Regions from separate parts of the Sporosarcina sp. FSL K6-5500 genome, predicted to be linked through region 1. Evidence: riboswitches for the same ligand, from Rfam matches in the RefSeq annotation. Region 1 holds a riboswitch; each other region holds the start of a gene.

What was found. Region 1 has a riboswitch for thiamine pyrophosphate ahead of thiT (energy-coupled thiamine transporter ThiT). Riboswitches for the same ligand answer to the same signal wherever they lie in the genome.
Region 2: linked by a shared signal. The riboswitch ahead of MKX62_RS13815 (acetylornithine deacetylase) and the one ahead of thiT (energy-coupled thiamine transporter ThiT) in region 1 are both predicted to bind thiamine pyrophosphate.
Region 3: linked by a shared signal. The riboswitch ahead of tenA (thiaminase II) and the one ahead of thiT (energy-coupled thiamine transporter ThiT) in region 1 are both predicted to bind thiamine pyrophosphate.

What each region holds. Positions count from the first base shown of each region.
Region 1 is NZ_JBBOTP010000001.1:2,366,204-2,369,257, forward strand. Features, by position in the region: gene MKX62_RS11110 (hypothetical protein) at 5-121, opposite strand; gene MKX62_RS11115 (DUF4870 domain-containing protein) at 185-526, opposite strand; TPP riboswitch at 765-866, shown strand; gene thiT (energy-coupled thiamine transporter ThiT) at 947-1,504, shown strand; gene MKX62_RS11125 (tryptophan-rich sensory protein) at 1,791-2,522, opposite strand; gene MKX62_RS11130 (M3 family oligoendopeptidase) at 2,683-3,054, shown strand, end outside.
Region 2 is NZ_JBBOTP010000001.1:2,872,983-2,876,036, forward strand. Features, by position in the region: gene MKX62_RS13810 (S-layer homology domain-containing protein) at 1-540, shown strand, start outside; TPP riboswitch at 558-660, shown strand; gene MKX62_RS13815 (acetylornithine deacetylase) at 872-2,146, shown strand; gene MKX62_RS13820 (LLM class flavin-dependent oxidoreductase) at 2,998-3,054, opposite strand, start outside.
Region 3 is NZ_JBBOTP010000001.1:3,165,879-3,168,932, reverse strand. Features, by position in the region: gene MKX62_RS15250 (SMC family ATPase) at 1-286, opposite strand, end outside; gene MKX62_RS15245 (exonuclease SbcCD subunit D) at 283-1,440, opposite strand; TPP riboswitch at 1,591-1,694, shown strand; gene tenA (thiaminase II) at 1,802-2,494, shown strand; gene MKX62_RS15235 (ABC transporter ATP-binding protein) at 2,481-3,054, shown strand, end outside.

The DNA.
Region 1 (3,054 bases):
CGAATTATTTCTTTGGGATTGTCGTGCTTGTTGCTTTTTTTTCTTTCATTACTTTGCGAACAATCGGATAGACGATAGGCGCCAATTTAATAGCGGTTTTTAATAATTTTCCAATATTCATTACGAATCACTCCTAAACACAGCATTTGTTACTTTTTTCCCGAATAGGTGGTTTTATAAACATTCACTTCAATACTTTAACACCTTGAAACACATTCCAAATTAGAATTGCTATGAGCAAAACTCCATAAACTAGCATGAATAAGACAGGTGTTAATTTCCAAAATCCAAAGTTACCACTAGGCATTACATTCAGGTCGTAGGTAAAGGAAAACATTGAAAAAGAAAAAATGATAAATCCTGCAATAAGAAGTACGACAGGAACAAGATGTGAAACGAGAGAGCGCTTGGCATGGTGTTTTACTTCACGGTCATCCGAAACGAAATAAATAATGACGGGTATAAGTAAAGGGGTGAAGAAGACACTAAAGTAGCATAGGGCGGCTAACAGTTTATTGTTCGACACACGAATCCCTCCATTTTAGTTTAACTATATATATATTGAGTAAATGAATCCCTAGATTAAACTTGGCGAAGAGGCCATACAAGGGTTAACTGGAGCCTGAGATTGGCGGCATCTCCTAGCGCCGCAGCGAATTTAATGGAATTCTTAATTTCAACATATATAGGATAATTATCATCCCTGTTAATCATCTTGCTTATAGGATCCCCATCTTATACAATGAACTAGACAACTAAATTACTGGAACCACAGGGGGAGCCTATTTGGCTGAGATTGGACAGCACGTCCTGACCCTTAGAACCTGTAAGATTATTCTTGCGTAGGAATGTGGATGGAAATTGACATATTCGATGTCCCATCTATTTCGGGATGTCTTTTTTTATGCCCACATCTTTCGCTGAGCTAGGAAAGGGATGAATTAATTTGGATCGGAAAAGACTTCAACTTTTACTTGAAATAGCTATTTTAGGTGCAATTTCATTTGTACTTGATCAGATTGGTTTTAAAATGCCACAGGGTGGCTCGGTTACGCTGTCAATGTTGCCGATTGTTGTCATGGCATTTAGATGGGGGATTGCAGGCGGTATGCTGACTGGCTTCGTCAGCGGGTTATTGCAACTGATGATGGGAGGCTATGTCTTTAATATAATACAGGCTGCCCTTGATTACTTCGTGGCGTACACGTTGGTTGGAGTGGCAGGTGTTACACTTGCATGGCTGTTAAGTAGTAAAGTAAAAGGCAACAAAGGCTCAATGGTTACAGCAATCGTTGTGGGGACAGTTATCGGTGGCCTACTTCGATACTTGATTCACTTCATTGGTGGAATTGTATTTTTTGCATCTTATGCACCTGAGGGACAGCCCGTATGGCTCTATTCACTCGTATACAATGCAAGTTACATGATACCTTCAATAATATTATCAGCAATTGTTGCGTCAATATTATTCACTACAGCACCGCGTCTTTTAGAGAGAAAATAGAAAATCGCCGTTCTGCCCAATGTGGGAGGACGGCGATTTTTTTAAAGGTAAGAAAGTATAAGTTGTTCTACATGGATCGATGTCTAGACTCCAGACGCCAGCCCCCTGGGCCCACACGAAGTGGGTCATGCAGTGGGGAGGGATTGAGCTACATCCCTCCTTGTTGCGACAGGATGTCGCGATTTTAGACTGCCTTCCTTTAATTTCAGTCTTGCCGAAAAGGCAAAGACCGCCTTTGTCTTCAAGTCTTTCAGCGCTTGTCGGGGCTAAACAGCGTCTTGCACTTTTATTTAGGTGTGAATGACTTTCGTCTGAAGAACATGAATCCTGCGATTGTAGCTGCAAGAAATAGGGCTGCGGCAGAGACGAATAGTTCATCAGCACCGTTTTTTACAGTGATACCTATAAATGCCCATATGAAGACAGCACTAAATGCTATATCCGCGTAATGGTATAAAAAATGAAGTGCAATAGCGGTTGCGATAGTCAAGTAGATGACGGTCCATAGCGGGTCACTTAGTCCCCAACCAGACCATTCATGCAAAGTAAGGACGTAACTGATATTTGCAATGGTCGCGACAAAAACCCATCCTAGATAGACAGCAATCGGAACTCTACCATGAATATGACTATTTTTTATAGAATAAGTAAAATAAATGGTTAACAGTGTTAAAAGAAGAAGCAGGTTGATAATAATTGTCCATCCGAAGAAACCAAAATGCCAAAGCAAAATCCAAGTGATATTTAATAGGCAGCTGAGCACAAACAAAACTACCCTCCGATTGAATAATGCATGATTAATGTTTACTGTGTTGCGCATAAAGCCGTATAACCAGATAGCGAGAAGCAGATAAATAACTGCCCAAATTGAAAAGGTATATCCTGCAGGTGTAAATAGTACCGGTAAACTATTAGAGATTTGCCCGGTTGTTTTTCCATTGATAGGCATTATATTCGCAGCTGCATTGACTAGAACGACCGCAATGAGCGAAAAGGTCATAATTATAATTCTAAACATATTTAAATCCTCCTACTGAATAGTATACAGAGGAATGGTGGAACCTGCGAAGGAAAGTATGAACCTTCCGTCACAATTGCATTATTTCGCATACCGAAAATTCATGTTATAATCAAGTTGTGTTTTTAGAAAATTTTGAATGAATTAAGGGGGAATAATAGTGACGCAAAAAACGTATTCTGAAGTATGGGATCTTGACGTTTTCTTTAAAGGTGGAAGTGGATCGACAGAACTACGGACACATTTGGATAGCGTAAAAGAAAAGTTAGGTTCATTAGAAGAAACGGCTTCTGCATTTGAAGTTCCTCAGTCAGCTGGTGCGTCAAAAGAAGTTGTAAACCTTATTGAATCATTAAAAGAGGTTGCACTTGACCTGTCACAGGCAGGTGCCGTTATTGGGTGTTTCCTTGCAGCGGATACAACAGATAAAAAAGCATTGCAACTGCAAGGCGAAACCGGCTCCCTTGGGGCACGTTTTTCTACAATCGGGCTTAAAATCCGACAAACGCTGGCAAAAGCAGATGAGGATACA
Region 2 (3,054 bases), 510 kb from region 1:
AAAGAGCCATTGCGTAATTATGCTGACTTACTAGTCTCACAAAAAAGTAAAGGAAACGTCATTCCTGTGAATGACGAGTCTTACTACATCGCGGATTACTTCCCGATTGCACAGCAAGTAACGACGCATGCCTCTATGAATCATGTGTTGGGCGGTATGAACGTTTTACTCATGGCTTATAATGAGTTCGGTGATCAGAAGTATTTAGATACAGCGCAGGCTATACAAACAGCGATTGTAGCGGATAAAGAGGATTGGATTCGTGATAATGGCGATATTTGGTATCGTATTTCCGCATTACGTGACTATAAAGGCGATGATTACAAGCATCTGACTTTAGAGGATTTAATAAATTCGTACAAACTTTGGAAAGATATTGATCCGACGTATTTGCCTTTATTAGAAGAAATGATTGCTTCAAAAGCTTCGTTTTTATCGAATGAAAATTTAGGTTACACAACTAAAATAAAGAACGGGTTACGTGATATCGACTTATCGAACTATCTTCCTAAAGGGGAAGAAAGAACAGATGCATTGTGAAGAAGAAAAAACTAAATAGATACTGCTAGGGGAGCCGTTTAGGCTGAGACACATCATAGATGTAAACCCTTCGAACCTGATCTAGTTCATACTAGCGTAGGGAAGCAGCTGAAACTCTACACTCAATGTCTTTATATACGTAGAAAACAGCCGCCTTCCGATTATGGAAAGCGGCTGTTTTCTGTTCCAGTGTATATATGTTGAACAAATGAAATAAAGATAGTGAACTGCGCGAAGGCGCATTACAAGGGCTAGCGCCGTAGTGAATTCAATGGAATTCTTTATTACAACGTATATAGATTCACCTACCAAAAATATAGATAAGGGATGGATGAGTAAAATGGAAAATAAAATTAGTAACCTAGTTGATGAACGTCTAGAGGAGTTAGTGCAATTGCTAGCGGACCTCGTTCGTTTCCCGACAGTTAGTCCACCGGCAAGAAATACAACAGGCGTACAGCGGTATATTCAAGATTTTTTAGCACAAGAAAAATTTGAAACGGTTAGTTGGGATGTATTTCCTGGCGACCCGAACGTTGTAGGCGTTAAAAAGGGAACGGATGGAAACCTGTATAACAGCCTAATCATTAATGGACATATAGACGTTGCGGAAGTGGGGGATGAAACAGAGTGGACTGTGCCTGTCTTTGAACTAACGACTAAAGATGGCAACGCATATGGGCGAGGAACATCCGATATGAAAGGTGCAGTAGCGGCGACTTTACTAGCCGTTAAATTATTAAACGAACTAGGTGTGGAACTGAAAGGTGATTTGCAAATTCAGACTGTCATTGGGGAGGAAGCGGGAGAGGCAGGAACACTTTCATGTATGGAAAAAGGCTATACAGCAGACTTTGCACTTGTAGTCGATGGCAGTGATCGTCAAATCCATGGTCAGGGTGGTGTGATTACCGGCTGGATAACGATTAAAAGTAAGGAAGTTTTCCATGATGCAATGAGGATGAGTATGCTTCATGCAGGCGGTTCGGTTAATGGGGCTAGTGCGATAGAAAAGATGATGAAGGTTATTGCTGGATTACAAGATTTAGAACGTCACTGGGCTGTGACAAAAAAATATCCGGGTTTTGCGCCTGGCACCACTACTATTAATCCAGCAGTTATAGAAGGAGGAAGGCATGCAGCTTTTGTGGCGGATGAATGTCGGCTCTGGATCACCGTTCATTTCTATCCGAATGAAACCTATCAATCTGTAACAAAAGAAATCGAAGAGCATTTGAACCATGTAGCAAAAGCAGACACGTGGTTAAGAGAAAATCCCATTCACTTTCGCTGGGGTGGAAAATCAATGATTGAAGAACGTGGAGAAATATTTCCGGCGCTTGAAATGAATGCGGACCATGCAGCTGTTCAACTTCTTGCGCATTGTCATGAACAAACCGAAAAAAGTCCTGCAATAATAGGTATGTCGAGATCAGTAACAGATGCGGGCTGGCTAGGAGCAGCAGGAATTCCAACTGTTATCTATGGTCCTGGAAAGTTGGAAGAGGCACATTCAGTCGATGAAAAGATAAACATTGAAGAATTAGTGGTATTTACCAAGACGCTTATGTTATTTATAAATGAGTGGTGTAATACGAAAAAATAGGAGTGCAAGTAATCTCCCCATTCATCTACTACTATTAAACTGTTACATGTTGAACAAATGGATGCCTATATAAACTAAGCGAAGGCACCTTACAAGGGACAGCCTAAACCTTAAGAAAAGCTTAAAAGTCTACGTTTGACTTGTACATTTGCGGCTAGCTTTGGACGAAATGATTACAACACCTTTACCGCGGGTTAAATGTGGCTGGAAATGCCAGCTACACTCTTTTCGGTAATCCTGTTACAACTAACTGTCCACCACATACCTACAATGTTTAAGTGGAAAATGCAACTACTTTGGAAGATGGAAGAATAACTACCTTTCTATAAAAGTTGCAAGTGCCCGAAGATGAAATTTCGGGCACTCTGCTGCATTTAACAAGCTTTCCTTACTTACTTTGGCAAAAATCATACAAGTAACAATGTGATGCCATATAGAAAGTGACCCTTTCTAAAATACAAAAAGGAAATACTATAGAGTGGGATTAGGCAGCCAAAATTGCATCTTTGGCTGCCCCTTTATGGATAGGAATGTAGTTATTCACTCGTTCCCAAAAGCATCAGAACTTAGTGTAGCTGTACCTTTGAAGAGCGGTGGACGAAGGGCCCCCATACAATTAACGAAAAAGCAGCGTAGGATGCGACAAAGTCGCATCCTACGCTGCAAGAAATTCCGATAATGGTGCAGTAGTCGTTCAGTCCAAAGCGATTCAAAAGCACATGTACATAAGGCTTCTAGTGTTTTATCACAAAAGTAAGCAGTCATGTGTTTCAACATATAAATAAGTGAAGCTATTACTTATACGGTATCAATTGATTTCTATGTTTCCAGATAGATTATTATGAGATACCTTAACGAGCCGTTTCACGCCGAACGATCGGAGCTACTTGTGTTGCTAACATTTCAAT
Region 3 (3,054 bases), 800 kb from region 1:
GCCGCATGATGCGGTACGTTCGATTATGAATGTCAAACGTCAATTCAACGGTCGTTTGAACTGCGTCGTCTGCGAAGTCGCTTCGCATCGCACGATTATCCGTTCGATCTTCTCCGCTCGCCTGACCATATAGCGCAAAACAAATCCCATCAAATATCGTGGTTTTCCCCGCACCAGTAGCTCCTGAAATAACGAAGAGTCGATTGTCTTTCAATTCCCTGAAATCGACCGTTTCCGTCCCTTTATATGGTCCAAATGCCGTCACCATTAATTGAATTGGTCTCACAGCTGTGTCCCCTCCTTGTGCATAACTTCATGGAGCACTTCTGAAAAGAGGGTCTCCGTTTCTACGTCTGCCGCTTCTCCTTTCATCTCTTCGTAAAATGCTTTAAAGAGTGCTAAATCATCATGCTTCCCATGTTCCATACGTTGTTCATCAACCGCATTTGCGGTCAGCATGAGCACTTTACGCTCAACATGCATCGCGTTCGGATAGACTGACCGTACTTTTTCCATCGGGAATAAAACCGGTGTCTCATCTAGCAATTTAACAAAAACATAATCCTCACTTACTGGGTGCAACAAAATATGTTCCATCGTCCCTACAACCGTCCGCATATCATGCTTTGGCTTCAACTCCCGTTTCTCAACAGATACCTGCCCTGCAGCGTCAAGTTCGATAATTAGAAACCCTTTATTATGATGTTCTTCTGAAATCGAATATTTCATTGGCGAACCCGCAAATCGCACTGTTTCATTTAACACATAATGTGCCTGATGTAGGTGGCCAAGTGCAGTATAATTAAATCCTTCGAAAAGATGCGCCGACACATATTCTGCCCCACCAATTGCCAACGGTCGTTCGGAGTCACTCGTGTTATTTTCACTTTCTCCGTGAGGTGTCACAAAAGCATGTCCAACAAATACATGTCGGACCCCCTCTGCCATTTGTTCACGGATAGTTGCCGTCACTTTCTTCATCGCATCGTTATGGTTCACAATCGTTTCATCTTCGTGCAAATGTTTTACAACAGAAGGATCCGCAAATGGTACGAGATGGAAATGAACCTCACCGTAGTCATCTGACAAAACGACCGGTTCGATTACTTTCGTCATCTGACCTGCAATATGGTAGCCATTTACTCGCATCAATCCGCTTCCAAAATGGAGGCGTCCCGGGCTATCATGGTTTCCTCCAATCGCAAGGACTGGTATTCCAAGTTCCATAGTGATTTTTCCAAGCACTTCGTCAAGTAGTGCAATCGCTTCTGTAGGTGGCACCGCACGGTCATACAAATCGCCTGCGATAACGACCGCATCTGGCTTCTCCTTTTTGACTACCTCTACGAATTGATTGAGCACATAACGCTGTCCTTCTGTCATATATATACCTTGAACGAGCTTGCCTAAATGCCAGTCCGCTGTATGGAAAAATTTCAAATTCATTTCCCCTTTCAATACTTTTTCTTTCTACTTTACAGGATAATTCTTGTAAAAGGAAACATACATTCCTTTCTAACTTTTCACAAAGTTAAGGTTGACCTTCTATTTTTAATATGCTTATAATGGGGATGAGTCCAATTTCATATGATCCACCGCTAGGGGTGCTCTAACAGAGCTGAGAGAGGCATGTGCCTTGACCCTTATAACTTGAACTGGTTAATACCAGCGTAAGGAAGAGGTGCTGACACAATAATTCTGCCGGTCTATTTTCCGGGATACTTTTGATTGTCTACAACCCACTTCTTCTTCAAGGAGTGGGTTTTTTGGTTTTCAAGAATACAAAGGGAGTGTTGATATCATGAAGTTCACTGACCGTTTGTTAGAAAAGACGTTACCAATCTGGAGACAGAATCATAGCCATCCGTTCGTACAAGGAATTGGCGATGGGACGCTTGATCCGGATAAATTCAGGTTTTATATGGTACAGGATTACTTGTATTTGATTGATTATGCAAAACTGTTTGCGATCGGGGCTGTAAAAGCTGACGACTTGGAAACGATGGGCAAATTCGCGACACTACTCGATGGGACGCTGAACAAGGAAATGGCCCTGCATCGAAGCTACGCACTGCGGTTCGGCATTTCTGAACAGGAACTTGAAAACGCTAAGCCGTCACCAATTGTTCTTGCCTATACGCACTACATGTTACACGTCTGTCAAAATGGAACCGTTGCGGAAGTGATGGCTGCTCTGCTTCCTTGCGCATGGAGTTACTGGGAAATCGGTAAGGAGCTAAATGCTATTCCAGGTGCTGCCGATCACTCGTTATATGGCGATTGGATTCAGATGTATTCTTCGGATGAATTCAAGGAACTTGCGGGCTGGTGTATTGATTTAATGAACAAATCAGCAGAAGGAAAACCGGAGCATGAACTGTTAAAGCTCGAGGAGATCTTCCTCAATACAACTCGTTATGAATATATGTTTTGGGATATGGCAAATACAAAACAAATGTGGCCTGGAGTTGAAATGATAAATGCTATCGTTTGACGGTGTTTCATTCACGTACGAATCAGGCAACAGCATACTCGATAATCTGTCATTCAACATTCTTCCCAGTGAGTTTATTTCGATAATTGGTGTTAGCGGTTCCGGTAAAAGTACGATTTTTCGTCTTGTAACCGGATTAGATGAACCCTCAGGGGGTACCATTTCTCTTGAAGGGAATCCAAATACTCAGCGCCTTGGAAAGGTCGGCTATATGCCACAACAAGATTTGTTACTGCCTTGGCGAACCATTTTAGAAAATGCATGTCTTCCGCTTGAAGTAGCCGGATTAGATAAGAAGGCCGCCAAGGAACAAGTACAACCATTATTACAAGAGTTCGGTCTTGGTGGAACAGAGGATAACTATCCAGGAGAACTTTCGGGTGGAATGAAGCAGCGCGTCGCTTTCTTACGCGCTGTTCTTTCTGGCAATTCCCTACTATTGTTGGATGAACCGTTTTCAGCACTCGACGCCATCACCCGACTGGCTATGCAAGAGTGGCTCATCAATCTGTGGGAAAAGCGCAAATCAACTGTCCTTTTCATCACACATGACGTAGAGG